One region of the Modestobacter italicus genome, then DNA from elsewhere that is predicted to be linked to it. Evidence: predicted binding sites of a transcription regulator. Region 1 holds the regulator's gene; each other region holds the start of a gene.

The links. The regulator LexA, encoded in region 1, represses DNA repair genes until DNA is damaged. The targets are predictions, from matches to a motif close to TCGAACANNTGTTCGA.
Region 2: the regulator LexA is predicted to act here: its motif matches at 5,253-5,268, upstream of MODMU_RS23570 (HNH endonuclease signature motif containing protein).
Region 3: the regulator LexA is predicted to act here: its motif matches at 3,778-3,793, upstream of MODMU_RS25010 (HNH endonuclease signature motif containing protein).
Region 4: the regulator LexA is predicted to act here: its motif matches at 1,365-1,380, upstream of MODMU_RS19235 (HNH endonuclease signature motif containing protein).

Annotation. Positions count from the first base shown of each region.
Region 1 covers NC_017955.1:4,267,924-4,275,419, forward strand. Annotated here, with positions in the region: gene MODMU_RS20240 (vitamin B12-dependent ribonucleotide reductase) at 1-1,621, opposite strand, end outside; gene nrdR (transcriptional regulator NrdR) at 1,703-2,230, opposite strand; gene MODMU_RS29175 (LysM peptidoglycan-binding domain-containing protein) at 2,488-3,096, opposite strand; gene lexA (transcriptional repressor LexA) at 3,392-4,198, shown strand; gene MODMU_RS20260 (hypothetical protein) at 4,265-5,254, opposite strand; gene MODMU_RS20265 (phosphatase PAP2 family protein) at 5,310-6,050, opposite strand; gene hflX (GTPase HflX) at 6,255-7,496, opposite strand, start outside.
Region 2 covers NC_017955.1:4,963,402-4,970,897, forward strand. Annotated here, with positions in the region: gene MODMU_RS23550 (NADH-quinone oxidoreductase subunit C) at 7-705, opposite strand; gene MODMU_RS23555 (NuoB/complex I 20 kDa subunit family protein) at 702-1,376, opposite strand; gene MODMU_RS23560 (NADH-quinone oxidoreductase subunit A) at 1,386-1,748, opposite strand; gene MODMU_RS23565 (IS110 family RNA-guided transposase) at 2,010-3,062, opposite strand; gene MODMU_RS28790 (hypothetical protein) at 3,316-3,471, opposite strand; gene MODMU_RS23570 (HNH endonuclease signature motif containing protein) at 3,632-5,149, opposite strand; gene MODMU_RS23575 (hypothetical protein) at 5,434-5,886, opposite strand; gene MODMU_RS23580 (demethylmenaquinone methyltransferase) at 5,879-6,595, opposite strand; gene MODMU_RS23585 (isochorismate synthase) at 6,640-7,496, shown strand, end outside.
Region 3 covers NC_017955.1:5,257,675-5,265,170, reverse strand. Annotated here, with positions in the region: gene MODMU_RS25040 (ATP-binding protein) at 1-388, opposite strand, end outside; gene MODMU_RS25035 (FKBP-type peptidyl-prolyl cis-trans isomerase) at 597-974, shown strand; gene MODMU_RS25030 (SDR family oxidoreductase) at 1,015-1,719, opposite strand; gene MODMU_RS25025 (MerR family transcriptional regulator) at 1,815-2,183, shown strand; gene MODMU_RS25020 (DUF1905 domain-containing protein) at 2,223-2,516, shown strand; partial or broken gene MODMU_RS30430 (hypothetical protein) at 2,548-2,712, shown strand; gene MODMU_RS25015 (ATP-grasp domain-containing protein) at 2,846-3,406, shown strand; gene MODMU_RS25010 (HNH endonuclease signature motif containing protein) at 3,815-5,020, shown strand; gene MODMU_RS25005 (cation diffusion facilitator family transporter) at 5,081-6,106, shown strand; gene MODMU_RS25000 (DsbA family oxidoreductase) at 6,136-6,828, shown strand; gene MODMU_RS24995 (NAD(P)H-dependent flavin oxidoreductase) at 6,845-7,496, opposite strand, start outside.
Region 4 covers NC_017955.1:4,039,095-4,046,590, forward strand. Annotated here, with positions in the region: gene MODMU_RS19230 (GNAT family N-acetyltransferase) at 1-22, opposite strand, end outside; gene MODMU_RS19235 (HNH endonuclease signature motif containing protein) at 138-1,343, opposite strand; gene MODMU_RS19240 (nuclear transport factor 2 family protein) at 1,715-2,053, opposite strand; gene MODMU_RS19245 (MerR family transcriptional regulator) at 2,132-2,926, shown strand; cyclic di-AMP (ydaO/yuaA leader) riboswitch at 3,260-3,399, shown strand; gene MODMU_RS19250 (C40 family peptidase) at 3,424-3,921, shown strand; gene MODMU_RS19255 (MBL fold metallo-hydrolase) at 3,975-4,757, opposite strand; gene MODMU_RS19260 (alpha/beta hydrolase) at 4,754-5,569, opposite strand; gene MODMU_RS19265 (helix-turn-helix domain-containing protein) at 5,723-6,667, shown strand; gene MODMU_RS19270 (epoxide hydrolase family protein) at 6,758-7,496, shown strand, end outside.

The sequences.
Region 1 (7,496 bases):
CGATGGCCAGGCACTCCTGCCACTCGGCGGTCGCGGCCTTGAGGACGTCGGCGTCGTCGGCGCCGACCGGGCGGATCGCGTCGTTCGCCGCGGCGTGCTTGCGCATGACCCGGGCGTGGGCGTCGGCGTTGCGGGCGAACCCGTCGTAGGCGCCGACGACGCCGGCCAGCTCGGCCGAGCGGCGGTAGGCGGTGCCGGTCATCAGCGAGGTGATCGCCGCGGCCAGCGACTGGCCGCCCCGCGAGTCGTAGGCGTGGCCGGTGGCCATCAGCATCGCGCCGAGGTTGGCGTAGCCGATGCCCAGCTGGCGGTAGGCGCGGGTGGTCTCCCCGATCGGGTCGGTCGGGAAGTCGGCGAAGCAGATCGAGATGTCCATCGCGGTGATGATCAGCTCGACGGACTTCACGAAGGTCTTCGAGTCGAACGTGCCGTCGTCCTTGAGGAACTTCATGAGGTTCAGCGACGCCAGGTTGCACGAGCTGTTGTCCAGGCTCATGTACTCCGAGCACGGGTTCGAGGCGTTGATCCGGCCCGTCTCCGGGTTGGTGTGCCAGTCGTTGATCGTGTCGTCGTACTGGATGCCCGGGTCGGCGCACTCCCAGGCCGCCTGGGTGACCTTGCCGAACAGCTCACGGGCGTCGACGGTCTCGATCACCGAGCCGTCGGAGCGGGCGCGCAGCCCGAAGTCGGTGCCGTTCTCGACCGCACGCATGAACTCGTCGTTGACCCGGACCGAGTTGTTCGCGTTCTGGTACTGGACGCTGGTGATGTCCCGGCCGCCGAGGTCCATGTCGTACCCGGCGTCGCGCAGCGCGCGGATCTTGTCCTCCTCGCGCGCCTTGGTCTCGATGAACTCCTCGATGTCGGGGTGGTCGATGTCGAGGACGACCATCTTGGCCGCGCGGCGGGTGGCGCCACCGGACTTGATGGTGCCGGCCGAGGCGTCGGCACCGCGCATGAAGGAGACCGGACCGGAGGCGGTGCCACCGGAGGACAGCAGCTCCTTGGAGGAGCGGATGCGGGAGAGGTTGAGGCCGGCGCCCGAGCCGCCCTTGAAGATCAGCCCCTCCTCGCGGTACCAGTTCAGGATCGAGTCCATGGTGTCGTCGACGGCCAGGATGAAGCAGGCGCTGACCTGCTGCGGCGAGGCGGTGCCGACGTTGAACCAGACCGGGGAGTTGAAGCTGAACACCTGGTGCAGCAGCATCCAGGTCAGCTCGTGCTCGAAGACCTCGGCGTCGCCCTCGGAGGCGAAGTAGTCGTGCTCACGGCCGGCCGCGCCGTAGGTGAGGACGACGCGGTCGATGAGCTGGCGGAGGCTGGTCTCCCGCTGGGGGCTGCCGACCGCGCCGCGGAAGTACTTGGTGGTGACGATGTTGGTGGCGTTGATGCTCCACTCGGACGGGAACTCGACGCCGCGCTGCTCGAAGTTGATCGAGCCGTCACGCCAGTTGGTCATGACGACGTCGCGGCGCTCCCAGACGACCTCGTCGTAGGGGTGCACCCCTGCCGTGGTGAAGACGCGCTTGACCTTGAGGCCCTTCCCGCGGGTCGTGGCCTTGCCGCTCCCGCCGGTGCGACGGTTCCGGCTGGGCGAGAGGCGATCGGCTGTCTCGGTCAAGGCGTGCTCCCTGGTCTGGCGTTCGGGCGTGCGGGTGGCGGCTGACGGACGTCGTCGGAAGCCGGTGGTGCGGAGTGCGGGCTAGCTGGGTGGAACGGGCCCGGCGTCGTCGCCGGGTGCGCCCTCGCCGGGTGGGCCCCCGGCGGTGGACGCGGGACGCAGCCGCTTGAGCTCGGCGATCTCCTTCTCGAAGTCGGCCGCCGAGCTGAAGGACCGGTAGACGCTGGCGAAGCGCAGGTAGGCGACCTCGTCGAGGTAGCGCAGCGGCCCGAGGATGGCGAGGCCCACCTCGTTGCTGGGCACCTCGGCCGAGCCGGTGGCGCGCACCGCGTCCTCGACCTTGGCGGCGAGGACGGCCAGCTGCCCCTCGTCGACCGGGCGGCCCTGGCAGGCCCGGCGGACGCCGGCGATGACCTTGTTGCGGTCGAACGGCTCGCTGACGCCGCTGCGCTTGACGACCGCCAGCACGGGCTCCTCCACGGTCGTGAACCGCCGACCGCAGACCGGGCAGGACCGGCGACGGCGTGTCGTCGCGCCCTCGTCGGTCTCGCGTGAGTCGATGACCCGGCTGTCTGGGCTGTGGCAGAACGGGCAACGCACCGGGGGCACCTCCTCGTCGATCGGCGGCCCGTGGAGGGCGACCGCCCGACGCTCCCTGTGGACCGACCGGGGGACATCCGGTGGATGTCCTGGGGTTGACCTGGGGAAGCGCCTGTGGACTGACTTACATCTCTGTCACTACAAGATGTTGGGGTGAGGTTAACCCCGCACCACTACAGGTACAACCTCTGGGCCCCGGCGCGTCTTCCCCCGTCGCGTGCGCCCCGCCCGTCCCACGCGCCTGACCGGCCCGTTCCGACCCGGCGTCACGGCAGCTGCAGCACCGCACCCGGCAGCAGGTCGACGTCCCGGAGCCCGTTGAGGTCGACGATGGCGTCGACCACGGCCCGCGCGTCCTCCTCGGGGGCCACCTGCCGGGCCAGCGACCAGAGCGTGTCGCCCGGCTGCACCACGACGGTCGAGGACCCGGCCAGCTCCAGCCCACCCCGCTCGGCGTTGAGCTGGACGGTGACCACGGTGGCCGCGGCGATGGACAACCCCACCGCGATCGACAGCCCGGCGACCACCCGGCGGCCCCGCTCGGTGAGCCGGACCGGGATGAACTCGTCGGGCGCCGGCCGCCACCCGGCGACCGCGCGCGCCGGCGCCGCGCGGCGCTCCCCGCCCTCGACCGCGCAGCCCCCGCGGACCGGGCGCCCGGACGCCGGCGCACCGGCCCACGCCGGCCGGGCCCCCGGTCGGGCCGGGTCCCGCCGGGAGGTCGCCGGCGCGGCCGCCCGGGGGCCGCGCCCGGCCGGCACGCCGCAGCGCGCGGCCGCCGGCGGGACGGCGACCGGCCGGGAGGCGAGGCGCTCGGCCGGGAACTCGGACAGCGGCGCGACGGGGGGAGGGACACGGCGCTGGGGGCTGGTCACGAGGGCGCTCCTGGGGTCAGACGGTGCCGGGCGGCGGGACGGGCCGTGCGACCGACCAGGCGTGGAGCACTGCCCTCGAACGCCTGTTCGATTCGAACGTCTGTGCGATGTCTACCGCATCCCACCGACAAGTCCAGCCCCTGACACCGACTTCTTCGAACAGGTGTTTGAACTACACGGGTGTGACCCGCTACCGTTCACCTGCGATCGAGATCGGGATCGCCGCGCCGGCCCCGCCCGGAGTGCGGCGACGCACCCGGGAACCGCTGCCCCGGCAGCCGGACGAGGAGGACACATGGCGGTCGACGGCCCGACGGCAGGCAGTGGCAAGGGCTCCGCGCGGCGCGGTCGCGCCGGGGAGACGGGGGCGGCCGGCGCCGGTGCGGCGATCCGGGAGTTCCCCGACCGCGGCGAGGCCGGCGACGGGCTGACCCAGCGGCAGCGCCGGGTGCTCGAGGTCATCCGCGACTCCATCGACCGCCGCGGCTACCCGCCCTCGGTCCGCGAGATCGGCGAGGCGGTCGGGCTCTCCTCGGCCTCCTCGGTGGCCCACCAGCTCTCGGTGCTGCAGCGCAAGGGCTGGCTGCGGCGCGACCCGAACCGCCCGCGGGCGCTCGACGTCCGGCTCCCCGGCGAGACCGCCGTCATGACCGAGGCCGCCGAGCCCGCCGCCGGGCCGCTCGCGGCCTCCGGTGGCGCCAGCGGCGTGGACGAGGCCGCCGCGCCCCGCCCGACCTACGTGCCGCTGGTCGGCCGGATCGCCGCGGGTGGCCCGGTGCTGGCCGAGCAGGCGGTGGAGGAGGTCTTCCCGCTCCCCCGCGAGCTGGTCGGCGAGGGCACGCTGTTCATGCTCAAGGTCGCCGGTGACTCGATGGTCGACGCCGCCATCTGTGACGGCGACTGGGTCGTCGTCCGCCAGCAGCCGACCGCGGAGAACGGCGAGATCGTGGCCGCCATGATCGACGGCGAGGCCACGGTGAAGACCTACAAGCGCCGCGACGGGCACGTCTGGCTGATGCCGCACAACGAGGCGTACGAGCCGATCCCCGGCGACGACGCCACCGTCCTGGGCCGGGTCGTCACCGTCCTGCGCCGCGTCTGAGGAAGGACCCCCTCTCCCCCCACCACTCGCAGGCTCGTGGCGGGGACCTGAGAGGGGGCCGGGTGGTCAGCCTTGCTGGCGGCGGCGGAAGCGGCCGACGAGCCACACCAGGGTGGTGGCGACCAGGGCGGCGATCAGCCCGGCCGTCAGCGGGCTCACCGAGCGGGCGAGCCCGCCGTCGGCCGAGGCGTCCTCGGCCGGGCCGGTCGCCGCGGCCGGCTCGAGCGCGCCGGACGCGGGCACCAGGGTCACCGTGGCCGGCAGCCCCTCCCCCGACACCAGCAGGTCACGGCTGTTCGCGGCGAACGTGATCGCCTCGCCCTGAGGTGAGTCCGGCAGCGGCACCCGGACCGGGGAGCCGCCCAGTGCGCCGACCACGTCGGAGCCGACCAGCGGCCAGACGTAGGCGTCGGTGTAGGTGCGCAGCGCGATCCGCTGGCCGTCGGGCGAGACCGACCCGCCGGTGACGAGCAGCTGCCCGGCGCGCCCCACCGGGCCGCCGGGGGTCCCGGTGAGGGTGAACCCGAGCCGGAGCACCTGGCTCATCGGCACGGTGGCGTCGTCGGCGAGCGGGCCGTCGGGCCGGTAGACGGCGCTGGCCCCCAGCACCTCCTTGGTGACCACGTACGGCGTGCCGTCCGGCGCCAGCAGGAGGGCCTCGGCGTCGTGCGGGCCGTCCGGGTAGGTGAGCCGGGTCAGGGTGGAGCTGCCGTCCGGGCGGAGGCCGATGAGCGCCACGGTCTCCCGGGTCTGGTTGTTGTCCCCGGTGTCGGCCAGCCAGATCGTCCCGTCCCCGGCCAGCGCCAGGTCCTCCGGGTCGTAGGGGTCGACGTCGGCGGAGCGGACCTCGCCGATCGCGCAGCCGCCGTCGAGGACGAACACCTCGGCACGGTCGCCCCCGTCGTTCATGGCCAGCATCGAGTCGCCGGCGCTGGCCAGCCCGGAGAGCTCCGGCAGCCGCGGGTCGGTGACCGCGCACCGCGTGCTCGGCTCGCCGTAGGGCGCGGCGTCCGCGCCCTGGGCGACGGCCGGGGCGACCGGCAGGACGGCGAGCACCAGACCGAGGGGCGCGCCGAGGGCCGCGCGGCCCGCTCTCCGGCGTCCCGCGCGGTCAGGGCTGCGAACGGCCCGCTCTGGCACGGACCCAGCGTGACACCACGACAGCGTCGAGTGCATGAACCACGCCCAACAGCAGCAGCCCGACGGCCAGCCCCACGACCGCGTCGGTGACCCAGTGGAAGTCCAGCGCCACCATGGCCACGCCGGTGCACAGCGGCCCCAGGATGCTCAGCGCCCAGGTGGTGCGCTGCGTCCAGGCGGGCAACCCGTACTCCACGGCCGTCCACCGGGCGACCCCCCACATCAGGACGGCGTTGGCCACGTGCCCGGAGGGGTAGCTGGCGCCGTCCCGGTGGAAGAACGACCCGGGGTAGGCCGGCGCCGTCCGGCCGGTGCCGTACTTGAAGGCGTAGACGACCGCGGTGAGCAGGGCCAGGGCCATCAGCACGCGGACCAGGGGGACGAGGGTCCGGCGGCGGACGGCCAACCAGCCGACCAGGGCCGCCAGCACGATGAGGATGAAGCCGCGGCCGCCGGCCTGGGTGAAGGCCCAGACGAACCAGTAGGCGTCGGAGTGCCGCAGGTCCCAGACGCTGACCACCTCGGAGACCCGGAGGTCCATCCGCTCCAGCCAGCCCCGGTTGAGCAGGTCGACGGTGACCCCGAGGGTCACCAGCGCGGAGAGCAGCAGCACCCACCACGGCGGCCGGCCGACCCCGATGACCGGCGCAGACCGGGAGGACGGCAGGCCGCCGGCGGCGTCCGCCATCGACTGCACCGCGCTCCTGGCCACCGGGTCACGGTACCGGGACCGTGACCTGGTCGTGACCAAGACCGACCCCGGCCCCCTCTCAGGGCCCCGCCCCGAGCAGGTGACGCGCTGGAACGGCCCGCCTGCAGGGCCCCGCCCCGAGCCTGCGCGGGGTGGGTCAGGCCTCGTCCCGAGGCTCGCCCCGAGCTTGCGAGGGGTGAGGAGGACGAGGTCCTTCGACCTTCGTCAGATCCCGGCGACCGGCGCGGCGTAGTCCTCGAGCACCGCCGCGAGCGCCGGGGCGACCCGGGCGGTGAGGAGGGTGCCGGTGGCCCCGTGCCGCTCCTCGATGACCTCGCCGTCCCGGTGGACCCGGGCGACCAGGTCACCCCGGTCGTAGGGCACCAGCACCTCGACGTCGACGTCCGGGTGCGGCAGCCGCGCGGCGATGACGTCCCGCAGCGCCTCGATGCCCTCGCCGGTCCGGGCGGAGACCCAGGCGGCGCCGGGGAGCGCCTGCCGCAGGGCGAGCACGTCGTCCTCGGTCATCGCGTCGACCTTGTTGACCACGATGAGCTCGGGGACGGCGGCGGCGTCGATCTCGTTGAGCACGACCCGCACCGCGTCGATCTGGCCCAGCGGGTCGGGGTCGGACCCGTCGACCACGTGCACGAGCAGGTCGGCGGCCGCGACCTCCTCCAGCGTGGACCGGAAGGCGTCGACCAGCTGGTGCGGCAGGTGGCGCACGAAGCCGACGGTGTCGGTCACCGTGAACTCCCGGCCGTCCGGGGTCTGCGCGCGCCGGACCGTCGGGTCCAGGGTGGCGAACAGCGCGTCCTGCACCAGCACGCCGGCGTCGGTGAGCTGGTTGAGCAGGCTGGACTTGCCGGCGTTGGTGTACCCGGCGATGGCCACGCTCGGGGTGGCGTTGCGGTCGCGGGAGTTGCGCTGGGTGGTGCGGGCGGTCGCCATGCCGGCGATCTCCTTGCGCAGCTTGCTCACCCGGGCGCGGATCCGGCGACGGTCGGTCTCGATCTTGGTCTCACCGGGACCACGGGTACCGATGCCGCCACCACCGGCGACGCGGCCACCGGCCTGCCGGCTCAGCGACTCACCCCAACCGCGCAGCCGCGGCAGCATGTACTGCATCTGGGCGAGCTCGACCTGCGCCTTGCCCTCCCGGCTGGTGGCGTGCTGGGCGAAGATGTCCAGGATCAGCGCGGTCCGGTCGACCACCTTGACCTTGAGGATCTTCTCCAGCTGGTTGAGCTGGCCCGGGGCCAGCTCGCCGTCGCAGATCACGGTGTCGGCGCCGGTGGCGGCGACGACGTCGCGCAGCTCGGCGGCCTTGCCCGAGCCCACGTAGGTGGCCGGGTCGGGCTTGTCGCGGCGCTGCACGAGCGCGTCGAGCACCTGCGATCCGGCGGTCTCGGCGAGCGCGGCGAGCTCGGCCAGCGAGCGGTGCGCGTCGACCGCCGTCCCCTCGGT
Region 2 (7,496 bases), 700 kb from region 1:
CCGTCGTCATCGGTAGCTCCGGCGCTCGTCGGGGGGCGGGATCTGCGCGCCCTTGTACTCGACCGGCACGCCCCCGAGCGGGTAGTCCTTGCGCTGGGGGTGGCCCTCCCAGTCGTCGGGCATGAGGATCCGGGTCAGCGCCGGGTGGCCGTCGAAGACGACGCCGAACATGTCCCAGGTCTCCCGCTCGTGCCAGTCCGCGGTCGGGTAGACCCGGGTCACCGAGGGGACGTGCGGGTCCTCGGCGGTGACCGCGACCTCGAGCCGGATCCGGCGGCGGTAGGTCATCGAGGTCAGGTGGTAGACCACGTGCAGCCGCGGGCGGTCCGGGGTCGCGACCGGGCCGCCGCTGTCGGCGTAGTCGACCCCGGAGACGCTGCTGCACAGCTCGAAGCGGAGCGCGTCGTCGTCCCTGAGCGCCTGCACCAGCGTGAGCAGGTGCTCCCGGACGACGAACCAGGTGATCTCGCCGCGGTCGACCAGCACCCGCAGGACGGCGGCGTCGTAGGTGGCCTGGCCGACGGCGTCGATCAGCGCGTCGGTGACCTCGTCGAACCAGCCGCCGTAGGGCCGCTCGGAGGAGTGCAGCGCCACCGCACCGCCGGGCTCGACCCGGACCAGGCCGCCGAAGCCGGAGGTGTCGCCGCTGCCGGTGACGCCGAAGGCGCCGCGGCGGAAGCCACCGGTCTCGGGGACCTCCGTCATCGTGGGGCCCCCGCCCCGGGCAGGACGACGGCGTTGCCTCCACGCTGCTCGATCGCGAACTGGCCGGTACGCCCCGCGGCGGCGGCCTGCTCGTAGGCGCGGCGCGCGTCCTTGTCGGCGCGGACGCTGGAGGGCATCTCGACGTGCAGGTCGGGGGCCGTGCCGTCGGCGCGGGCGGCGGCCTGCTGGGCGGCGCGCTTGGCACCGAGCGGCTCGTGCTGGATCTTGTGGTGCAGCTTGAGGATGGCGTCGGTGAGCATCTCCGGCCGCGGCGGGCAGCCCGGCAGGTACATGTCCACCGGGACGATGTGGTCGACGCCCTGGACGATCGCGTAGTTGTTGAACATCCCGCCGGAGCTGGCGCACACGCCCATCGCGAGCACCCAGCGCGGCTCGGGCATCTGGTCGTAGATCTGGCGCAGCACCGGGGCCATCTTCTGGCTGACCCGGCCGGCGACGATCATCAGGTCGGCCTGGCGCGGCGAGGCGCGGAAGACCTCCATGCCGAAGCGGGCCAGGTCGTAGCGGCCGGCACCGGAGGCCATCATCTCGATCGCGCAGCAGGCCAGGCCGAAGGTGGCCGGCCACAGCGAGGACTTGCGGGTCCAGTTGACCAGCTTTTCCACGCTGGTCAGCAGCACGCCGCTGGGCAGCTTCTCCTCGAGACCCATGTCAGGCCCTCACTCCCACTCGAGCCCGCCGCGCCGCCACACGTAGGCGTAGGCGATGAAGACGGTGACGATGAAGACGGCCATCTCGACCAGGCCGAAGACGCCGAGGGCGTCGTTGGCGACGGCCCACGGGTAGAGGAAGACGATCTCGATGTCGAAGACGATGAACAACATCGCGGTCAGGTAGTACTTGACCGGGAAGCGACCGCCGGTGAGCGGCTGGTCGACCGGCTCGATGCCGCACTCGTAGGCCTCGAGCTTGGCCCGGTTGTAGCGCCGCGGGCCGATGAACGGGGCAGCGGTCACCGAGAAGAGGGCGAAGGCGGCGGCGAGCGCGAAGAGCCCGACGAGGGGCACGTAGTTCGACAGCATCAGCGGCAGCCCACCTGACCGGGACCGGGCACCGGACCAGCCGGCCACCCGCCCCTGACGGGTGTGCACCTCGTCGTGCAGACCACGGAGACGACCTCCACCTCACCCGGGAAGCCCCGGCGTGTCGCTTGTGAACTACTTCACAAAGTCGAGCGGTGGAAGCCTATGCCTGCGGGGCGTCAGAAAGCCAGGACCCCCGGTGACCGAGTTCACACGGGGGGTCCTGGGCGGGCTGTCCGGGCTGGACGCTCCTATGACGCGTCAAGCGGTGGCCGGTGGTGATTCGAGGCGGCGGTAGAGCTCGCGGGCGATGTAGCGCTTGAGGCAGCGTTTGATCTCGCGGTCGGTCTTGCCTTCGGCGCGGCGGCGGTCGGCGTAGGCGCGGGTTCGTTCGTCGCGTTGCAGTCGGCTGAGGACGACGGTGTGCAGGGCGCGGTTGAGCTGGCGGTCCCCGGAGCGGTTGAGCCGGTAGCGCACGGTCTTGCCCGAAGACGCCGGGATCGGGGCGGCGCCGGCCAGCATGGCGAAGGCGGCGTCGTCGCGGCAGCGGCCGGGATGGGACCAGGCGGTCAGCACGGTGGCGGCCACGATCGGGCCGACTCCGGTCAGCTCGAGCAGGTCCGGCCGCCAGGTCCGCACGATGGCGCGGATGGCCTTCTCATGGTTGAGGGCTTCGGCCTCGAGGAAGCGGATGCGGCCGGCCAGCTCGTGCAGCACGGTCAGCGCGGTAACCGTCTCGATGTCACCACTGCAGGCGCCTGGGCGCAGCCTGGCGGCGGTGCTGATCATGGCGCGGGTGGTCTGCCCGCGGAACCGGGCGCGCACCGGCTCCGGGGCGGTGATGACCATCGCCAGCAGCTGCCGCTGACCGGTGCTGGCGGCCTCCACAGCCGCTCGCCGGGCGGTCAGGCGCATCTGCAGCGCGGCCCGCTCGGCGCCGGTCTTGGGCTCGGCGAGTCGGGTGCGGGCCAGCGCATCGCGGGCGGCGCGTTCGGCGTCGATCGGATCGGACTTGGCGCCGGCCCGCCGGGCCGGCCGCTTGGGCCGGTCCAGCTCGACGACCATCTCCTCGCCGGCGGCCAGATGCCGGGCCAGACCAGCGCCGTAGCCACCGGCGCCCTCCATCGCCCAGGCCCGCAAGCCCGAGTGCTGCTCGGCCAGAGCGACCAACTCGGCGTAGCCGTCGGGATCGGCGGTGACCGTCGCGCGGGCCAGCACGCCACCGGTACGCGCATCGACGACGGCGGCGGTGTGGGTCTGGCTGTGGGTGTCGACGCCGATGACGACCTCGACCAGTTCTGCCAGCATGGACATGCGTTCTTCTCCTTGACCGGGGGGACGCAGCAGGTCCCGGTCCGGTGCGGAGATGGCAGGACTGTGATGAGACACGCCAGCGCCTACTGGCGGTCAAGCTCCTGATCAGGCCAACGTCTCCGGCCGGGCCGGTGCCGACAGCAGCAGGCGGACAAGTCCGGCCAAGGGCACAAAGCCAGTCAGGCGAAGGGTCACGCCCACTGCTGCCGACCGTCAGCCCATCACCGATGAACCGACCCGGCCAGCCTCACAGTCAGGTGAGCGGGCCCGGCGACGGCGCCGGCGGTGGCGCCGTCGGGTCGGTCGGCGTGGGCTGCGGGAAGGGCGCCGGCTCCGGCGGGGGCAACGGGTCGATCGGCGACGGTGAGGGCGAGGGCGGGTCGGGCTGCGGGACCGGTGGTGTCGTCATGCACCGACCCTGCTCCTCCCCGGCCGCCGACGGAACGGCTCGGCGACCGCGTTCGCGCAGAGCACAGCGGACGGCGGCCCCGCCATGGCGAGGGCGGGGTCGAGCGCACGACACATCGCGATCGGCCAACGGCCACCGGCTCGCACCACCACCCCGCTTGTCAAAAGGGCGGCGGATCGTCGGCTGGGTCCGGTGGTGGGCCGCCGACCGGGACCAGGACGAGTTCGCCGGGCAGGCGGAGGCCCGGTGGTCTCGTGGTGCGGGTGACCCCCGACGGGGTCGTCACCGACAGGACCCCGTCGTCGGTCATGGTGAACCGCCAGCCCGGTGCGTGGGTCTTCAGCCGGTGGTGCCGGCGGCACAGCGAGCACAGGTTCTCGCAGGCGGTCTGCCCGCCCTCGGCGTGCGGGTGGACGTGGTCGGCCTCGGTCCACCGCGCCGGTCGCCGGCAGCCGGGGTGCCGGCAGGTGCGGTCCCGGGCCTTGACGAACCGCTGCTGCGCCGGGGTCGGCCGGTAGCGGTCCACCGGCGGCGGCCGGTCCAGCACCGCGCAGCCGCAGTCGCTCGCGGCGCCGTGCTGCGGGCAACCGCGGCGGACCAGCTGCTCCAGCTCACCCCGGGTCACCGTCGCCCGCAGCGCCCCGGTGGCGGGGTCGGTCAGTGAGATGCCCAGGCTGCCGCCGGTCGGTGCCTGCAGCCCGCCCGGGCAGAGGGCGTCGAGCTGTTCCAGCAGCTCCCGCAGCTGCCCGGCGGTGATCGGCGCGCCGTCCACCGTCGCGGTGTCGGAGTCGGTCGGGGGCGTGAACGGGCGCAGGTCGCCGCCGGTCGGCCGGGTGCCCTCACCGGCCGACCGGGTGCCCAGCCCCGGCAGCGGGGCGATGACCTGCAGGTGCGCGGTCACCGGCTCCCGGGTCGTGTCCCAGGGGCGGAGGATCAGGTCGGCCATGATCTGCGCCCGCAGCTGACCGATCGGCCGGGTGTCCCCGTCGGCCTTGGCCATCCGGGCGTAGCCGTCCACCGCGTCCCGGCACGCCGCCGCCACCGGCATCGGCAGGTCCGCGACCAGCTGCCCCATCCCGTCGGCGGTGGCCTTGGCCTGCACGTCCATGCACTGCTCGGCCTTGCGCCGCCGCCGGTCGGCCGCCGCGGCGTCCACCGCGATCAACGCCGCCGCCGTCCGCTCGGCCAACCGCACCGGCGTCTCCCCGGCCAGCGCCCACTGCAGCGCCTGCGCCTCCACCTCACCGACCACGGCCGGGTCCACCCGGCCACCGGCGTCGGTCGACTGCCCACCGAGGGCCTTGACGATCGCGTTCGCCCGCGGGTGGTCGATCAACCCGTCGGCCAGCGCCGCCCAGGTGTCGGGCAGCTCCCGGCGCAGCACCAGTGACCGCTCGGTCAACGCGGTCGCCGCCGCGCGGGAGATCCCGGCCACCACCGCCAGCTCGTCCGCGAAGAACTCACTCACCCCCGCCGGCGCCCGGTCCGGCAGGTAGCCCTCCACGCCGTGGCCGGGCTGGTCCTCGGTCAGGTCCGACTGCTGCGGCCGGCGCGCGGCGAACCCGGCCACCAGCGCCGCCTCATAGGCCGCCAGCTTCGCCCGACCCACCGCGACCGCGACCAGCTCGCGGGCCATCTCGGCGTCGTCGAACCCGTCCACGTCCAGCAGGTCGGTCACGCGCGCCGGACGACGGGTCACCCCCTCTGGAGCGGGACCCCACGCGTCCGGGTCCAACGGCCGGGCAGGCGCCACCGTCAGCGCCACCCCGTACCCACCGGCCTCGAACACACCCTCAAGCTATGGGAGGGGTACGACAGTTCCGGGGGTCAGCGCGTCACTGAGCTGGGAGTTCCTCGACATCCGTGCCGATCGGTGACGACCGCGGTGCCACGGCGCCGACCGGCGTCCTCCGACCTCAACCGCCGTCCGTCGCCCGCCGGGGATGGTGCGGGGGCTCGGCGTCAGTCCTCGAGCCGCTCCTGGCGGTCCCGCGCGCGGCTGCCGGCGACGCGGCCGGGGCGAGGAAGCACGGCCGCGCGCAGCGCCGTCTCCCGACGGCGCCGGACCGCCCGCCGCAAGCGCTCCGCGCGGGAGCCGGGCGGGTCGGCGAGCCAGACGAAGCCGTCGTCGACGTCCGGCGCCTCGTCGTCGGCGAGGAGGAACGCCAGCAGCTCGGTCATCAGGGCGTCGTCGGCGAGCAGCCGGCCGAGCGGGTCCTCCCCCAGGTCGTGCTGCTCGAGGAAGTGTGGGAAGCGGGAGAAGACGCCGGGGCCGAAGATCGCCGCCGCCCGGTCCTGCATGAAGTTCACCGAGTCGTCCAGCCCCTCGAGCGCCTCGGCCGCCCGCTCCACGCCCAGCCAGGCGCGGAGGGTGAACGTGTCCGGGCCGCCGGAGGCGGACCAGTCGTCAGGCACGGGTGCCGCGGTGCAGCGCGACGGCGCCGCCGGTCAGGTTGCGCCAGGCGACGTCGACCCACCCGGCCGACTGCAGCCACCGCGCCAGCTCGGGCTGCGCGGGCCAGGCCCGGATCGACTCGGCCAGGTAGACGTAGGCCTCCGGGTTGCTGCTCACCGCCCGGGCGATCACCGGCAGCGCCCGCATCAGGTACTCCGTGTAGACGGTGCGGAACGGCGCCCACACCGGGCTGGAGAACTCGCAGACCACCAGCCGGCCCCCCGGCCGGGTCACCCGGGCGAACTCCCGCAGGGCCGCGACCGGGTCGGCGACGTTGCGCAGCCCGAAGGAGATGACGACGCCGTCGACGCTCTGGTCGGCCAGCGGCAGCGCCATCGCGTCACCGGCGACCTTCGGCACCGGGCGCGCGGCACCGGCTGCCAGCATCCCCTGGGAGAAGTCGCAGGCGATCGCGTGCACCCCGCCGGCGGCGAGCTCCACGGTGGACACCGCCGTGCCGGCCGCGACGTCGAGCACGGTGGACCCCCGGCGCGCGCCCAGCGCCTCCCGGGTGGCCCGCCGCCACCCGGCGTCCAGGCCACCGGAGAGGACCGTGTTCGTCAGGTCGTAGCGCCCGGCGACCCGGTCGAACATCGCCGCGACCTCGTCGGGGCGCTTGTCCAGCCCCGCCCGCGTCCCCGCTGCCCCTGCCCGCCCACCGGTCGCCACGTCGGCGACGCTACCTGCGCGCCTCCTACCCTGGGGTGGTGACCATGGCTGCCGAGGCGACGGACGCGACGAGCGTCACCACGACCGCGCTCGGTCCGCGTCGCACCCCGCTGCTCACCCTGCTGCCCGCCGAGGGGGCGCTGGCCTGGGTCCGCCGTGGTGAGGGGCTGGTCGGCTGGGGCGAGGCGGACCGCCTCGAGGTCACCGGCCCGCACGCCCTGGCCGAGGCCGCCGCGTGGTGGGCCGACCGGTGCGCGCGCACCGACGCGCACGACCCGCTGGGCGTCCCGGGCTCGGGCCCGGTCGTCTTCGCCTCCATCGCCTTCGACCCGGCAGCGGGGACGTCGGTCTTCGTCGTCCCCGAGGTGGTCGTCGGCCGGCGCGACGGGCAGACCTGGGTGACCGTGGCCGGCGAGGCCGACGACGACCGGGCCGTGGTCGAGACCTCGCCGCAGGAGGCCGCCACCTCCATCGGCCGGCTCGCCTACGCCGACGGCGCGCTGGACCCGGTGACCTGGTGCGGGGCCGTCGGCGCGGCCGTGCGGCGGATCGACGCCGGCGAGCTGGACAAGGTGGTGCTGGCCCGCGACCTGCTGGTCACCGCCGACCGCCCGCTGGACCCCCGCCGGCTGCTGCTGCGGCTGGCCGAGCGCTTCCCCGACACCTGGACCTTCGCCGTCGAGGGGCTGCTGGGCGCCACCCCGGAGCTGCTGCTGCGCCGCACCGGCCGGCACCTCGACGCGCGGGTGCTCGCCGGCACCGCGCCGCGCGGCGCCGGTGCCGACGACGACCGGCTCGCCGCCGGCCTGGCGGGGTCGGTGAAGGACCACGCCGAGCACGCCTACGCCGTCACCAGTCTTGCCGACGCGCTGCGGCCCTTCGTCGACGAGCTGCACGTGCC
Region 3 (7,496 bases), 990 kb from region 1:
GTTCCAGCAGCAGCGGCAGGCGGGGCAGCCAGGAGGCCTCGCGGGTGGCCATCGCGTGCTCGACCGGCCCCTCGAGCGCCGCCCACCCCTCGGCCAGGGTGACCCGGATGTCCTCGCCGATGGCCGGGTGCTTCGCGCCGATGAAGGGGGCGTACCCGTCGTTGTAGAACTGCAGGTACTGCGGCCCCCAGGTCAGCACCATCGGGAAGCGCGAGGCCAGCACGGTGCGGACGGCGTAGCGCAGGCTGGCCGGCCAGGTCTCCACCGGGCCGAGCGGGGTCGCGGACCAGTCGTGGCTGGCCATCAGCCGGCCGGCCTCCCCGCCCCCGCTGAACAGGTCGGTGACCGCGACGCTGCCCTCGGGGTCCGACGGGACATCGGGGGCCATCCGCACCTCCTGCCGACGCGGGCCCACCCGCGTCGCTGCGGTGCCGGACCGGGCGGGTCGACGTGACCGCCCGACGAGGGAACCTACCCGTGCGGAACCGGTTGTGGGCGATCGAGGGCCGGTCTGCGGTCGGGTGGCGCGCCGGGTGCGTGTTGGATGGACCCCAGCCCCGCCGGGAGAGCCCCGGTGGCAACCCGAGGAGATCCCCGTGGCAGAGCTCACCCGCCCCGACGTCGAGCCGCCCACCGGCCCCGCGCCCGACGACCTGGTGATCGAGGACCTGGTGGTCGGGGACGGCCCCGAGGCCACCGCCGGCAGCCTGGTGAGCGCGCACTACGTCGGGGTCACCCACGACGGCGGGGAGCAGTTCGACGCCTCCTGGGACCGCGGCGACCCGCTGGAGTTCCGGCTCGGCGTGGGCATGGTCATCCAGGGCTGGGACGAGGGGATCGCCGGCATGAAGGTGGGCGGCCGCCGCCGGCTGATCATCCCGGCGCACAAGGCCTACGGCGAGCGCGGCGCCGGCGGCGTCATCAAGCCCGGCGCCACCCTCGTCTTCGTCGTCGACCTGGTCGGCGTCCGCTGACGGCCGGTCCCGCTGCCCCGCCGGGCAGCGGGACCTCCGCTCAGACCGCGGGCTGGCTGTAGAACGCGCGCGGGTCGGCTGCCAGCGCGGCCTTGACGTGCCGGCTCCAGTCGTCGACGAGGACCTCCCAGTCGCCGGCCTGGACGCCGTCGAGGGCCGCCCGGACGACGTCGGCCGGAGCGGTCATCGGCCCGGTGTAGCCGGCCATCATGTCGGTGTCGGCCGCCCCCAGCACCACCCCGGTCACCTGGGTGCCCTGGCCGGTGAGCTCGAGCCGGATGCCGTTGGTGAGGCTCCACTCCGCCGCCTTGCCTGCGGCGTAGGCGTTCGCGCCGTCGACGGAGAACCAGGACAGCGCCGAGAGCACGTTCACGATGCCGCCGCCGCCGTTGCGGGCCAGCACCGGCGCGAAGGCCCGGACGACGCCCAGCGTGCCGTAGAAGTGGGTGTCCATCTCCCGCCGGACGTCGGCCAGGTCGCCGGTGACCAGGTTCGCGCCGGTGGTGATGCCGGCGTTGTTGACCAGCAGGCTCACGTCGCCGGCGGCCGCGGCCGCCGCGGCGACCGACTCGGGGTCGGTGACGTCGACCCGGAGCACCTCGACGCCGGGGACGTCGACGAGCTCGGGACGGCGGGAGGTGGCGTAGACCTTCGCGGCGCCGCGCGCGAGCAGTTGCTCGGCGAACTGGCGGCCGAGGCCGCGGTTCGCGCTGGTGACGAGCGCGACCGATCCGGTGATGTCCATGGTGTTCTCCTTGCGCTCGGGGTGTGCTGTCCGGGACGCTAGGACCTGACGCTGACGTCAGGGTCAAGTGTGACGTCGACCACCGAGGAGGTCCGGTGCTGCGCATCGGTGAGGTCGCCGCCCGTGCCGGCGTGAGCGTGCGGGCGCTGCGCTACTACGAGGAGCAGGGCCTTCTCGAGGCCGAGCGCAGCCCCAGCGGGCAGCGGCGGTACGCCGACAGCGCGGTCGACCGGGTGCGCCTGGTCCAGCAGCTCTACGCCGCCGGGCTGACCAGCAAGGACGTCCTCGAGGTGCTGCCGTGCGTGCACACCGGCATCGCCACCCCGGCGATGCTGGCCCGGCTCGTCGAGCAGCGGGACGGCATCGACCGGCAGATCGCCGAGCTGACCCGGGCCCGCGAGCGGCTGGACGAGGTCATCCGCGTCGGCCGCGCCCACGTGCCGGCGGAGACCGCGGTCGCCTGACCACCGATGACTCCGCGCGGTCACGGCAGTCCTCACGCCATGACCGCCGCACCGCAGACCGGCCAGCCGATCGACGTCACCTTCACGAGCGTCATCGAGAAGGACGGCGCCTTCCCCACCTACCTGGAGCTGCCCGGCTCCGCCCAACTCCTCGGCACCCGGCGGGCGGTGAAGGTCGCCGGGACCCTCGACGGCCACCCCTTCGCCGCCACGTTGATGCCCTCGGGCACCGGGCCGCACTGGCTGCCGCTGAAGAAGGCGCTGTGCGCGACGATCGGCAAGCACGAGGCCGGCACCGCGGTCGCCGTCCACCTGCAGCAGCGGTTCAGCTGAGACCGTCGGCGCCCTCGGGCAGGGTGGCGGCGTGATCGACATCGGCATCGCCACCTGCGCGGCCGTGCCCGACCTGGACGAGGACGGTCCGCTGCTGCTGGCCGCGCTGGCGGAGGCCGGCGTGCGGGCCCGGCCCGTGGTCTGGGACGACCCCGGGGTCGACTGGGCGGCGTTCGACGCCGTGCTGGTCCGCAGCACCTGGGACTACCCGCTGCGCCGCGCGGAGTTCCTCGCCTGGACCGCCCGCTGCCCGCGCCTGGTGAAACCCGCGAGACGTCCTGGCGTGGAACACCGACAAGCGCTACCTCGACGACCTGGCCGGCGCCGGCGTGCCGACCATCCCGACCGTCTTCGTGCCGCCGGGCTCGCCCGTGGTGCTGCCCGAGGGGGACTGCGTGGTCAAGCCCACGGTCAGCGGGAGCGCCGCGGACACCGGCCGGTTCCGCGGGCCGGACGACCCGCGCGCCGCCGCCCTGGTCGCCCGGCTGCACGCGCAGGGGCGCACGGCCATGGTCCAGCCGTACCTGCCGGGCATCGACCGGGACGGCGAGACGAGCGTCGTCTTCCTCGGCGGGGTCCTCTCCCACGCCCTGCGGCGCGAGCCCCTGCTCACCGTCGACGGCGTCCGGCCAGCGGTCGTGGTGGCCGACGTCCTGGAGACCGTCCGCGAGGTGGCGGTGACCCCTGCGCAGCGTCAGGTGGCCGAGGCGGCGCTGGACGCGGTGCCGGGCGGGCGGCACCGGCTCAGCTACGTGCGCGTCGACCTGGTCCCCGGCCCGGCCGGACCGGTGGTCCTGGAGCTGGAGGCCACCGACTGCTTCTTGTTCCTCTCCTGTGCCTCCGCCGAGTCCCGGCGACGCTTCGCCGAGCACGTCGCCGCCCAGATCTGACCCGACGGTCGCCCACAAGGTCCCTCCAACTCGGGTGACCCGAGCCGGGCCGACCGCCGAAAGCGCGCTTTCGGTGGTCCCTGTGGTCGTGCAGCGACTCGGCGACGATGAGCTCCCTCGCCGAGCGGTCCACCGAAGGCGCGCTTCCGGTGGTCCTCTGACGGTGCGCCGCCCAAAGCGCGCTTTCGGTGGTCCCTGCTGTTGCGCAGCGACTCGGCGTCGATGAGGTCCCTCGCTGAGCGTTCCACCAAAGGCGCGCTTTCGGTGGTCCGGCCTCCTTCTCGGCACCTTGTCAAGGGCCTCGATGGATCTGTGGACAGGCGTCTGACCTGGGGATTCAGGTCGTGAGACGGTGCCTTTTCCGCTAGACTTCGTACAGGTGTTCGAAGACGTGGCGGGAGGTGTCCGGTGGGCGAATTGCAGTCCGCGCTCGACGCCTTGGCCGCTGAGGACCTTTTCGCCCTGCCGTCGGGTGCGGTGCTGGACCGGACGGCGACGCTGCTCACGCTGGTGAACCGGGCCACCGCTGAGTTGACCCGCACCGTCCGGCACGCCGATTCCACCGGCGCGGCTGAGCATGACGGTAAGAAGACGATGGCCTCCTGGCTGCGCGGGCACGGCCATCTCACCCCCGGCGAAGCCGGCCGGATGGTGCGCTCGGGTAGGGCCTTGGAGCATCTGCCGGCCACCGCGGCGGCGTTCGCCGAGGGCACGGTGACCGCGTCTCAGGTGGCGGCGATCGCGCCGATCGCGGACGACGCGGCGCGGGTCGCCGCCGAGGCGCAGGGCGTGGACCTGGGCGTCATCGACCAGGCGATCGTGACGGTTGCGCGCGGCGAGTCGCATGCGCGGTTGCAGCAGGTGGTGCACCACTACCGGGAGGCGCTCGACCCCGACGGGGCCGAGCCCGACCCCACCGAGGGACGTCGGTTCACCGTCACCCGGCACGCCGATGGCAGCGGTACCGGCCGCTTCGACCTGGACGCGGTGGGCATCGAGAAGGTGCTGGCCGCCATCGAGTCGATCGTGCAGGCCTCCCGCCCCAAGGGCGATGACCGGACACGGGCTCAGCAGCAGGCCGACGCCCTGGTGCAGCTGGTCGACAACCAGTTGGCCGCCGGGAACCTGCCCACGCTGCGCACGGTGAAGCCGCACGTCGTGCTCGGGCTGGACATGGATGACTTCGTCGACCCCGCCACCGGGCCCGGTGCGGCCCGCACCGGGTTCGGGTCGCAGATCTCGGCCGCGCGGGCCCGCTGGCTGGCCTGCGACGCCAGCATCTCCCGCATCGTGATGGGCCCCGACGGGGTCCCGCTGGACCTGGGCCGCGACCACCGGGTGGTCACCCCCGGCCTGCGCAAGGCCGTCGAACTACGGGACCGGCACTGCGTGTTCGCCGGATGTGACGCCCCGACCCACTGGTGCGATGTCCACCACCTCCTCCACTGGATCAACGGTGGGGAGACCAGCCTGGCGAACTCCGGGCTGTTGTGCGAGCGGCACCACACCAAGGTCCACCACGGGTTCCGGGTCGAACGGGACCCCGGCGGGCGATGGCACACCTGGCGCCCCGACGGCACCGAGATCCTCATCGGACCACCGCTCCTGGTGTGACCCGTCCCGGTGCTGCTGCGCGGGGATTGCCGATCAGCGGACCGGGGCATCGACCGGTGCATGACGCAACCGGCGCCGACGACCCAGCACGCCCTCGTCGAGGAGGCGGAGGCCGGCGCGGCCACCAAGACCTCGGGGGGCTCCGACGGCGAGTCGACCGGCACCGTCATCGTCGCCGGCCTGGCGAACCTCGCGATCGCCGTCGCCAAGCTCGTCGGCGGCCTGATCAGCCACTCCTCGGCGATGATGTCCGAGGCGGCGCACTCGCTGGCCGACACGGTCACCGAGGTGCTGCTCTTCATCGCGCTCAAGCGCGGCAACCGGGCCCCCGACGCCCGGCACCCCTTCGGCTACGGCCGGGAGACCTACTTCTGGGCGTTCCTGGCCGCGCTCTGCACCTTCGGGGTCGGCGCCGGGTTCTCCGTCTGGCAGGGCGTCACGACGATCATCGAGCGCGAGCCCGAGGGCTCCCCGACCATCTCGTACGTCATCCTGGCCGTCTCCTTCGTGCTCGAGGGCAGCTCCCTGCTCAAGGCCGTCCGCCAGGTCCGCGGCGCCGCCGCGGAACGGGGCATCAGCGCCCGCCAGTACCTGCGGCACACCACCGACACGACGGTCAAGGCGGTCACCTTCGAGGACAGCGCCGCGCTGGTCGGCCTGGTGCTCGCCGCCCTCGGCCTGTTCCTCGAGCAGATCACCGGCGACCCGCTGTGGGACGGCATCGCCGCCATCCTGATCGGCGTCCTGCTGGTGCTGGTCGCCGGTTCGCTGGCGCGGGCCAACATCTCGCTGCTCATCGGCCAGTCGGTCCCCGGCGCCACCCAGCAGGAGCTCAAGGACGAGCTGTCCGGCCTCGACCAGGTCGACGACGTGCCGTTCCTGCTGACCACGGTGATCGGCCCGGGCCAGCTGCTGGTCGCCGCCAAGGTCGACTTCGCCGACACCGCCACCGTCGCCGACATCGAGCGGGCCTCCGACGAGGCCGAGCGCCGGCTCGTCGCCCGGCACCCCGGCGTCCGCTACGTGTTCCTCGACCCCACCCCGGGCAACGGGCGGGCCCAGGTGGCCGCGCCCGCCGCGGAATGAGCTGACCCCGCCGGCGGTTCGGACGGTTCATGCAGGTAGAGGTCTGGTCCGACGTCGTCTGTCCGTGGTGCTACATCGGCAAGCGCAAGCTGGAGACGGCGCTCTCCCGCTTCGCACACGCCGACCAGGTGGAGGTCGTCTGGCGGTCGTTCCAGCTCGACCCGAGCATCCCCGAGGGGCACACCGAGGCGACGCTCCCCGCGCTGGCCGCCAAGTACGGCCGCAGCGTCGAGGAGATGGCGCAGATGCAGCGCCGGGTCGAGGAGGTCGCCGCCGGGGAGGGCCTCGAGTACCACCTCGCCGAGGGCACCAGCGGCAACACCCTGCTCGCCCACCAGCTCCTCCACCTGGCCGCCGAGCGCGGTCTCGGCGGGGAGATGAAGGAGCGGCTGCTGCACGCGCACTTCACCGAGCAGCGGTCGGTGTTCGACGTCGACGCGCTGGTGGCGCTGGGCGTCGAGGTCGGGCTGGACGCCGACGAGGCCCGCGCGGCGCTCACCGACAAGCGCTACCTGCCCGCCGTCCACGAGGACATCGCGACCGCCCGCGCGCTCGGCGCGACCGGCGTCCCGTTCTTCGTCGTCGACCGCGCGTACGGGGCCGCCGGTGCGCAGCCCGCCGAGCAGCTGCTCCAGTTGCTGGAGCGGGCCTGGGCCGACAGCCACCCGCTGGTCACCGTCCCCGCCGCCGAGGGCTGCGAGGACGGCAGCTGCGCCGTCTGACGGGCTCTGCCCGCAGCTAGCGCAGCAGTCGGGCGGCGCGCTCCAGCGCCTTCTCGGCATCGGCGGTCAGCCGGCGGACGACGTCGGTCGCCGACTCCTCCGTGGTGACCAGCCCGACCGACTCCCCGGCGTAGACCGGGGCGTTGTCGAGGTCGCCGTCGGTACGCGCCCGGCGGACCAGCTCGGCCGCCCGGGTGTCGCCGCGGAGCTCGTCCTCGCGGCCGTGCCAGGTCTCGGTGAAGTCGTTGACCAGGGCGCGCCCGGGCCACCGGGCCGGCCAGGCCAGCCCCTGGGCGATGTCGAAGGCGCTGGTGAGCACTGTCCGGTCGCCGCTCGCCGCCCGCACGCGTTCCCGCGCCGCGGGGGTGTTGGTCGCCTCGGTGCAGGACAGGAACGGCGTCCCGATCCAGGCGCCGGCGGCGCCCGCGACCAGGACGGCGGCCAGCCCGGCGCCGGTCGCGATCCCCCCGGCGGCGAGCACCGGCCGGTCGGTCAGGGTCAGCGCCTCCTGCAGCAGCGGTAGCGTGGCGCGCTGCCCGGTGTGGCCGCCGGCCTCGGTGCCCTGCGCGACGATGACGTCCGCACCCGCCGCCACCGCCCGCTCCAGGTCGCTGCGCGTGTTGACCGCGGTGGCGACGGCGATCCCGGCGTCGTGCAGCGGGCCGACG
Region 4 (7,496 bases), 230 kb from region 1:
TCGCGTCCTCGACGGTGGGCACCGCGCGATCCTGATCGCTGCACGCAGTCGGCGGCAAGGCCTGGTCGCTCGACGACGTGGCTGCTCGCCCCCTGGCGCACTCGGGCCCGGGGGTCAGCCTGCTGCCGGCCTGACGGTCACACGAGGAGCGGTGGTCCGATGAGGATCTCGGTGCCGTCGGGTCGCCAGGTGTGCCATCGCCCGCCGGGATCTCGCTCGACCCGGAACCCGTGGTGGACCTTGGTGTGGTGCCGCTCGCACAGCAGCCCGGAGTTCTCCAGGCTGGTCTCCCCACCGTTGATCCAGTGGATCAGATGATGGACATCGCACCAGTGCGTGGGTGCATCGCACCCGGCGAACACGCAGTGCCCGTCCCGCTGCTCCACGGCCTTGCGGAGCCCGGGGGTGACCACCCGGTGGTCCCGGCCCAGGTCCAGCGGGACGCCGTCGGGGCCCATCACGATGCGAGAGATGCTGGCATCGCAGGCCAGCCAGCGGGCCCGCGCGGCCGAGATCTGCGACCCGAAGCCGGTGCGAGCCGCGCCGGGCCCGGTGGCGGGGTCGACGAAGTCGTCCATGTCGAGGCCGAGTACGACGTGCGGCTTCACCGTGCGCAGCGTGGGCAGGTTCCCGGCGGCCAACTGGTTGTCCACCAGCTGCACCAGCGCGTCGGCCTGCTGCTGAGCCCGGGTCCGCTCATCACCCTTCGGGCGGGAGGCCTGCACGATCGACTCGATCGCGGCCAGCACCTTCTCGATCCCGACCGCGTCCAGGTCGAAGCGGCCGGTGCCGCTGCCATCGGCGTGCCGGGTGACGGTGAACCGCCGTCCTTCGGTGGGGTCGGGCTCCTCCCCGTCGGGGTCGAGGGCCTCCCGGTAGTGGTGCACCACCTGCGGCAACCGCGCATGCGACTCGCCGCGCGCAACCGTCACGATCGCCTGGTCGATCACGCCCAGGTCCACGCCCTGCTCATCGGCGGCGGCCCGCGCCTCGTCGTCCGCGATCGGCGCGATCACCGCCACCTGCCCGGCAGTCAGCGTGCCGTCGGCGAAGGCCGCGGCGGTCGCTGGCAGATGCTCCAGCGCCCGGCCCGAACGCACCATGCGGCCGGCCTCAGCCGGGGTGAGGTGGCCGTGCCCGCGCAGCCAGGACTGCGCGGTCTTCTTGCCGTCGTGCTCGGCCGCGCCGGTGGCGTCAACATGCCGCATGGTGCGGGTCAGCTCCGCGGTAGCGGAATTGATCACCCGCAGCAGCAGCGTCGCCCGGTCCAGCACCGCACCCGGCGCGAAGACGAAGAGGTCCTCAGCGGCCAGCGCGTCCAGCGCGGACTGCAACTCGCCCACTGGACACCTCCCGCCACGTCTTCGAACACCTGTACGAAGTCTAGCGGAGGAGATGCCCCCTGGCGACCTGAATCCCCAGGTCAGACGCCTGTCCACACCTTCGGAGAGGCTCTTGACAGCTTGCCGGAGGTGAGGTCGAAACGCCGCACGTGTGCCTCCGACGCGCACCAAGGGCGCGCCTTCGGCGGTCACCAGAAGCGCGCCCCTGCCGGCCACCAGAGCCCGCCTTGGCGGCCATCGGGAGCGCACCTCGGTCGGTGACCGAAAGCGCGCTCTCGGCGGTCACCAAGAGCACGCTTCGGGCGGTCGCCCGGCAGGAGGGGTCACCGACGCCAGGAGTGAGCGCTCGTGGCGTCGGTGACCCCGAGCGCTCAGGGGGCGATGGTCAGCCCGGCGATGCGGTCATCGCGCAGGGTGAAGTGGTAGCGCAGGTCGACCACGCCACCCGGGAAGTCCCCGACCAAGTGCTGGACGGCGAGCCAGTGGTCGGGGTCGATGCGCTCGGCCCCGGTCAGCTCAGCCGTGTACGTGTACTCCGACGCCGCGCGGTGCAGCCAGCCGAGCACGGCGTCGGTGCCGCGGTGGGTCGCGCCCTCGTCGACGACCACGGCGTCGTCGGTGAAGGTGTGCAGGGCGGCGTCGGGGTCCTCGGCGGTCAGGTAGCCGCGGATCACGGCGGGGAGCTCGGTGGGGGTGGTCGATGTGGTCATGCACCGACCGTGCTGCCTCCCGCAGCAGGCGGGTCAAGCGCTGGACCCTCCCGCGGGGAGAGGGTGCAGAGTCGCCGCGTGCTGACCATCGGCGAGTTCGCCCAGCTCACCCACCTCAGCGTGCGCACCCTGCGGCGCTACCACGACGCCGGCCTGCTGGAGCCGGCCCGCGTCGACCAGGCCAGCGGCTACCGCTACTACAGCGCCGAGCAGATCCCGGCGGCCCAGGTGATCCACCGACTGCGCGAGCTCGACGTCCCGCTCCCCGACGTCCAGCGGATCCTGCAGACCCCCGACCCGGGCACGCGGGCCGGGCTCGTCGCCGACCACCTGCAGCGGCTCGAGGACCAGCTCGAGCGCACCCGGGCGGCGGTGACCTCGCTGCAGCGACTGCTCCGCCCGGAGCCGGCCACCCTGGACGTCGAGCTGCGGGCGGTCCCGGCCACGACCGTCGCCGCGGTCGAGGCGACGGTCGAGCTGGACGACGTCCTGGCCTGGTACTCCGGCGCGATGGCCGAGCTGGACGCGCTCGTCGGGACCCCCGGCCCGCCCGGCGGGCTGTACGACAACGAGCTGTTCACCACCGGCCGGGGGCGCGTGCTGGTGCACCGCCCGGTCACCGCTCCCCCGCGCACCGGGCGCGTGCACCCGGTGACGCTCCCCGCGGTCGAGCTGGCGGTGACCACGCACGTCGGCGACCACGACACCATCGACGTCACCTACGGCGAGCTCGGCAGCTGGGTGGTCGAGCACACCCTCGCGGTGGCCGGCCCGGTGCGCGAGACCTATCTGGTCGGCCCGCGCGACGACCCCGACCCGACGGCCTGGCGGACCGAGATCGGCTGGCCGGTCTTCCGCCTGGCACCCGGATGAGCGGCGATCACGGCGTGTCGCGGGCCCCGATCTGCGACGTCTCCGTGGCCACTTGGTCACCGCACGTTCAGGCGCGCGCAGCCGACCAAGATGGCTTGACCAACTACGACCGCGGAACTGTTGAGACGTCAAAGAGCGGCCCCGCGGTCCCGGTGCTGGTCACGCTCGGCGAGTCGGCGCGCGTCGCCTTGTCAACATCTTGTCTTGGTCACTGGTCGATCACGCAGCGTCCACGAGCGTCCCTCCCGTCCCGCCCTTACGTTCGTCGCGCCCGCCGGGTCCAGTCGTCACCTTCCGGGTGACACCCGCCGGGCACCGCCGAGCCGGGCGACCTCAGCAGCGTCGCTGAGCGAACCGGGCCGAGGACCCAGTGCAGTCCTGGGGTGAAGCGCGACCGGGCATCCAGCCGGTGCGCCGGGCGAGTTCCCCGCCCGAACCCGTCAGCTAACTCGGTAGGCGGTCGTGGAGAACCAGGAGAAACGTCGTCCGTGACGACCATGCGCACTGCCCCCGCACGCCGTACCGCCCGTGGCGCCCTCGTCGCCCTGCTCACCGGTGCCGGCCTCGTCCTCACCCCGCTGGCCGCCCAGGCGGCAGCGCCCGACACCGCAGCCGTGGCCGCCGCCCCGGCTGCCGCCTCGACCGCCAAGGCCCAGATCGCCGTCGACACGGCGCTCGCCCAGCTGGGTGACCCCTATGTCTGGGCCGCAGCGGGCCCGAACTCCTTCGACTGCTCCGGCCTGACCCAGTACGCCTACAAGGCCGCCGGGATCTCGCTGCCGCACTCCTCGAAGACCCAGTCGACCATGGGCACGTACGTCGCCAAGTCCGACCTGAAGCCCGGTGACCTGGTCTTCTTCTACAGCCCGGTCAGCCACGTGGGCATCTACATCGGCAACGGCCAGATGGTCAACGCGCCGACCGCCGGGTCGGTCGTCAAGATCACGAACATCAACTCGATGCCGAGCTACAACACCGCCCGCCGCCTGGCCTGACGTCCTGCCGCCGGGCCCCGACGTCCTCCCCGGACGCCGGAGCCCGGCACAGGTCAGACCGGTGCCAGCTCGACGGCCTCACCCCGCGGCAGCCACCGGACCGTGCGCTGCACCTCGGGCGCGCGGGCCAGCTCCCGCTCCACCTGGGCACGGCCCTCGGCGAAGTGGCTCCACCCCTCGTAGTGCACCGGGACGACGGTGCGGGGGGCGAGGAGCTCGCACAGCTCCACCAAGTGCCGGCCGGTCATGGAGTACCGCAGCGGGCCGGTGACCGGGAACCGGACGCCGCCCAGGTGCAGCACCGCGGTGTCGACCCGCAGCCGCTCGGCCACCTCGCGCAGCCCGCCGAACAGCACCGTGTCACCGGAGATCCACAGCACGCCGTCCCGCTGCCCCTCCCAGCGCAGCGCGAAGCCCACGACGTCCCCGGCGATCGGGCGGCTCAGCGGCGGACCGTGCCGGGCCGGGGTCGCCGTCACCTCCAGGCTCGGGCGCCCGGGGGCCTCGAGCACCGTCGTCTGCCAGGGCCGGAGCCCGCGGGCGGTGCCGCCGAGCCGGGCCGCCCCGGACGCCGTCGTCACCACCACCGGGGCCGACGGCAGCAGCGCACGACCGGCGTCGTCCAGGTTGTCGGCGTGGTGGTCGTGGGTGAGCAGCACGGCGTCCAGCGGCGGCAGGTCGGCGGGTTCGAGCGCCGGCCCGGTCACCTTGCGCGAGCTGGTCCCCCAGCCGAAGGCGTACCGCCGGCCCGGCCGGTCGAACGTGGGGTCGGTGAGCAGGCGCCAGCCGGCGACCTCGACGAGCAGCGTCGGTCCGCCGACGTGGGTCAGCCTCACGGCACCCGGGACGCCGCGCCGGTCGCGTGCGCCAGCGCCCAGTCCAGGACGTCGTCGGCGATCTGCTCCCAGCCCGGCGCGGCCGGCAGCAGGTGCGGGTAGCCGGCGTACTCGCGCACCTCGGTGACCGTGTCGTCCGAGTAGTGCTTCGCGTTCGACCGCTGCACCGCCGGCGGCATGATGTGGTCCTCGCTGCCGGAGACGAACAGCAGCGGCGGACGGGCGGCGTTGCGGTAGTCGACGTGCGCGTCCTGCGGCCCGGGCATCAGGTTGGCCAGCACCGAGTTCCACAGGATGCCGCCGGACGCGGGGATGGCGTACCGCTCGTACAACGCCCGCGACTCCTCCTCGCTGAAGGTGTTCGTGAACGCGTAGTGCCACTGCTCCCAGCTGAACCCGACCGCCCGGTGCCGGTTCGCCGGGTTCTTCAGCACCTCCCACGTCGAGCGGACCTGGGACAGCGGCGTCACCTTCACGCCCTCGGTCGGCGCGGAGTTGAGGACGACGCCGACGGCCCCGTACCCGCGGTCCAGCAGCAGCTGGGTGATCGTCCCGCCGGCGGAGTGGCCGATCAGGACCGGCGGGGTCTCCAGCGCGCCGACCACCTGCGCCATGGAGTCGACGATCTGCGGCAGCGTCACCTCCGCGATCGGCGTCGGGTCGGCGTTGAGCGCCTCGACCTCGACCTCGAAGCCGGGGTAGGTCGGGGTGAGCACGCGGAAGCCGCGGGCCTCGTAGTGCGCCTTCCAGTTCTCCCAGCTGCGCGGGGTCACCCAGAAGCCGTGGACGAGCACGATGGTGTCGGGGGCCATGTCGATCTCCTTGCGTGGGGGGCTTTCCGCCGACCCTGGCAGCGGCCCCCGGCGTCGGATCGGCTGTGCCTGCACGGCTGTGGTGCCTGGGTGCCTTCCCCGCCCGCCCGCGCCCTGCCAGGCTCGGCCCACCACCTGCCGGCAAGGGGCACCATGCTGATCCTCGACACCGCCGCCGTCCCCCTGGCCGACCGCGTCGAGGCCTTCGACGCGGCGATGCACCAGGCCTCGGTGCCCTGCCGCGTGGAGCAGCGGACCGCGCCGGACGAGCTGCACGCGGAGATGCACCTGTGGTCGCTCGGGCCGGGGGCGGTGTTCACGACGCGGGCGTCACCGTTCCGGCTGGTGCGCACACCCCGGCACGTCCGGCTCGGCGGGCACTGGGCGCTCGCCGTGTCGTTCCAGGCGCAGGGCCGCGGCGAGTACGCCCAGCTCGGGCACGAGCAGCTGGTGCACGGCAGCCAGCTGATGGTGGTGGACATGAGCGCGCCGTACTCCTTCGGCTGCGCGGTCGGCGGGGAGGCGCGGTCGTTCCAGCTGCCGTACGAGTCGCTGGAGCTGGCACCGGACGTCGTCCGGCGCGCGACGCCGCGGCTGCGGGCCAGCCCGCTGCACGGCCTGGTCCTCGCGCACCTGCAGCGGCTGTGCGCCACGGTCGACGACATCGCGGCGCAGCCCGGTGCCGCGGCCGTCGGTGCGGCGACCGTCGAGCTGGTGCGTGCGCTGGTGGTCTCGGCCGCGGGTGACGTGCCCGGCCGCGCGCAGGTGCGCGAGCAGACGCTGCTGACCCGGGTGCGGGTCTACGCGGACCAGCGGTTGACCGACCCGGGCCTGACGCCGGAGTCGATCGCCGCGGCGCACGCCGTGTCCGTGCGGCAGCTGTACAAGGTGTTCGCCGCGGCCGGGATCAGCCTGGAGCAGTGGCTCATCGAGCGGCGGCTGGCGGCGGCACACGCCCACCTGGCCTCACCGGCCGGACGGCGGCGGACGATCGCGGCCGTCGCGCACGCGCACGGCTTCACCGACGCCAGCCACTTCAGCCGCCGGTTCGCGGCCGCCTACGGCATGACCCCACGCGACTACCAGCGCACCCACTGAGCTCCCTCCACCAAAGGCGCGCTTTCGGTGACCTCTCCTTCCGCCGAAGGCGTGCTTTTGGCGGAGGACGCGGGCTGGCAGGGTGGCGGGGTGACTGCCGACGGACCTGACCTGGACGACGCCGCTCCGCCGCTGGTCGAGGAGGCGGTGCTCGCGGACCTGCGCCGGCGGCTGCACGCCTACCGCCCCGTCGAGGGCACCGGCACGCCCGGCTGGGACCGCGGCACCGAGCACGGCTACCTCGCCGAGCTGCTGCGGAGCTGGGCCGACGACTACGACTGGCGGGTGCACGAGCAGCGGATCCGGTCGCTGCCGTGGGCGCGGACGAGCCGGCTGCGGGCGGTGCACCAGCGCGCCGCCGACCCGGGCGCGACCGCCGTCGTGCTGCTGCACGGCTGGCCGGACTCGGTGCTGCGCTACCAGCGGGTGCTGCCGCTGCTGACCGACGTGCACGTCGTCGTCCCGGCGCTGCCCGGCTACCCGTTCGCCGCTCCGCTGCCCGACCGGGACCTCTCGTCGGCGGACATGGCCGAGGTGATCGCGGAGGCGATGGCCGAGCTGGGGTACGACCGCTACGTCGTATCCGGCGGCGACATCGGCCGCGGTGTCGCGACGGCGCTGGCCGAGAACCACGCCGACCGGGTGGCCGCGCTGCACGTCACCGACGTCCCGCTCGCCGCCGCGTTCAGCGGTGACCCGGCAGCGCAGACCGACGACGCACGCGACCTGCGCGAGCGGATCACCGCCTGGCGGTCGGCCGAGGGCGCGTACATGCACGAGCAGTCGACCAAGCCGCACACGCTGGCGGTCGCGCTGGGCGACTCCCCCG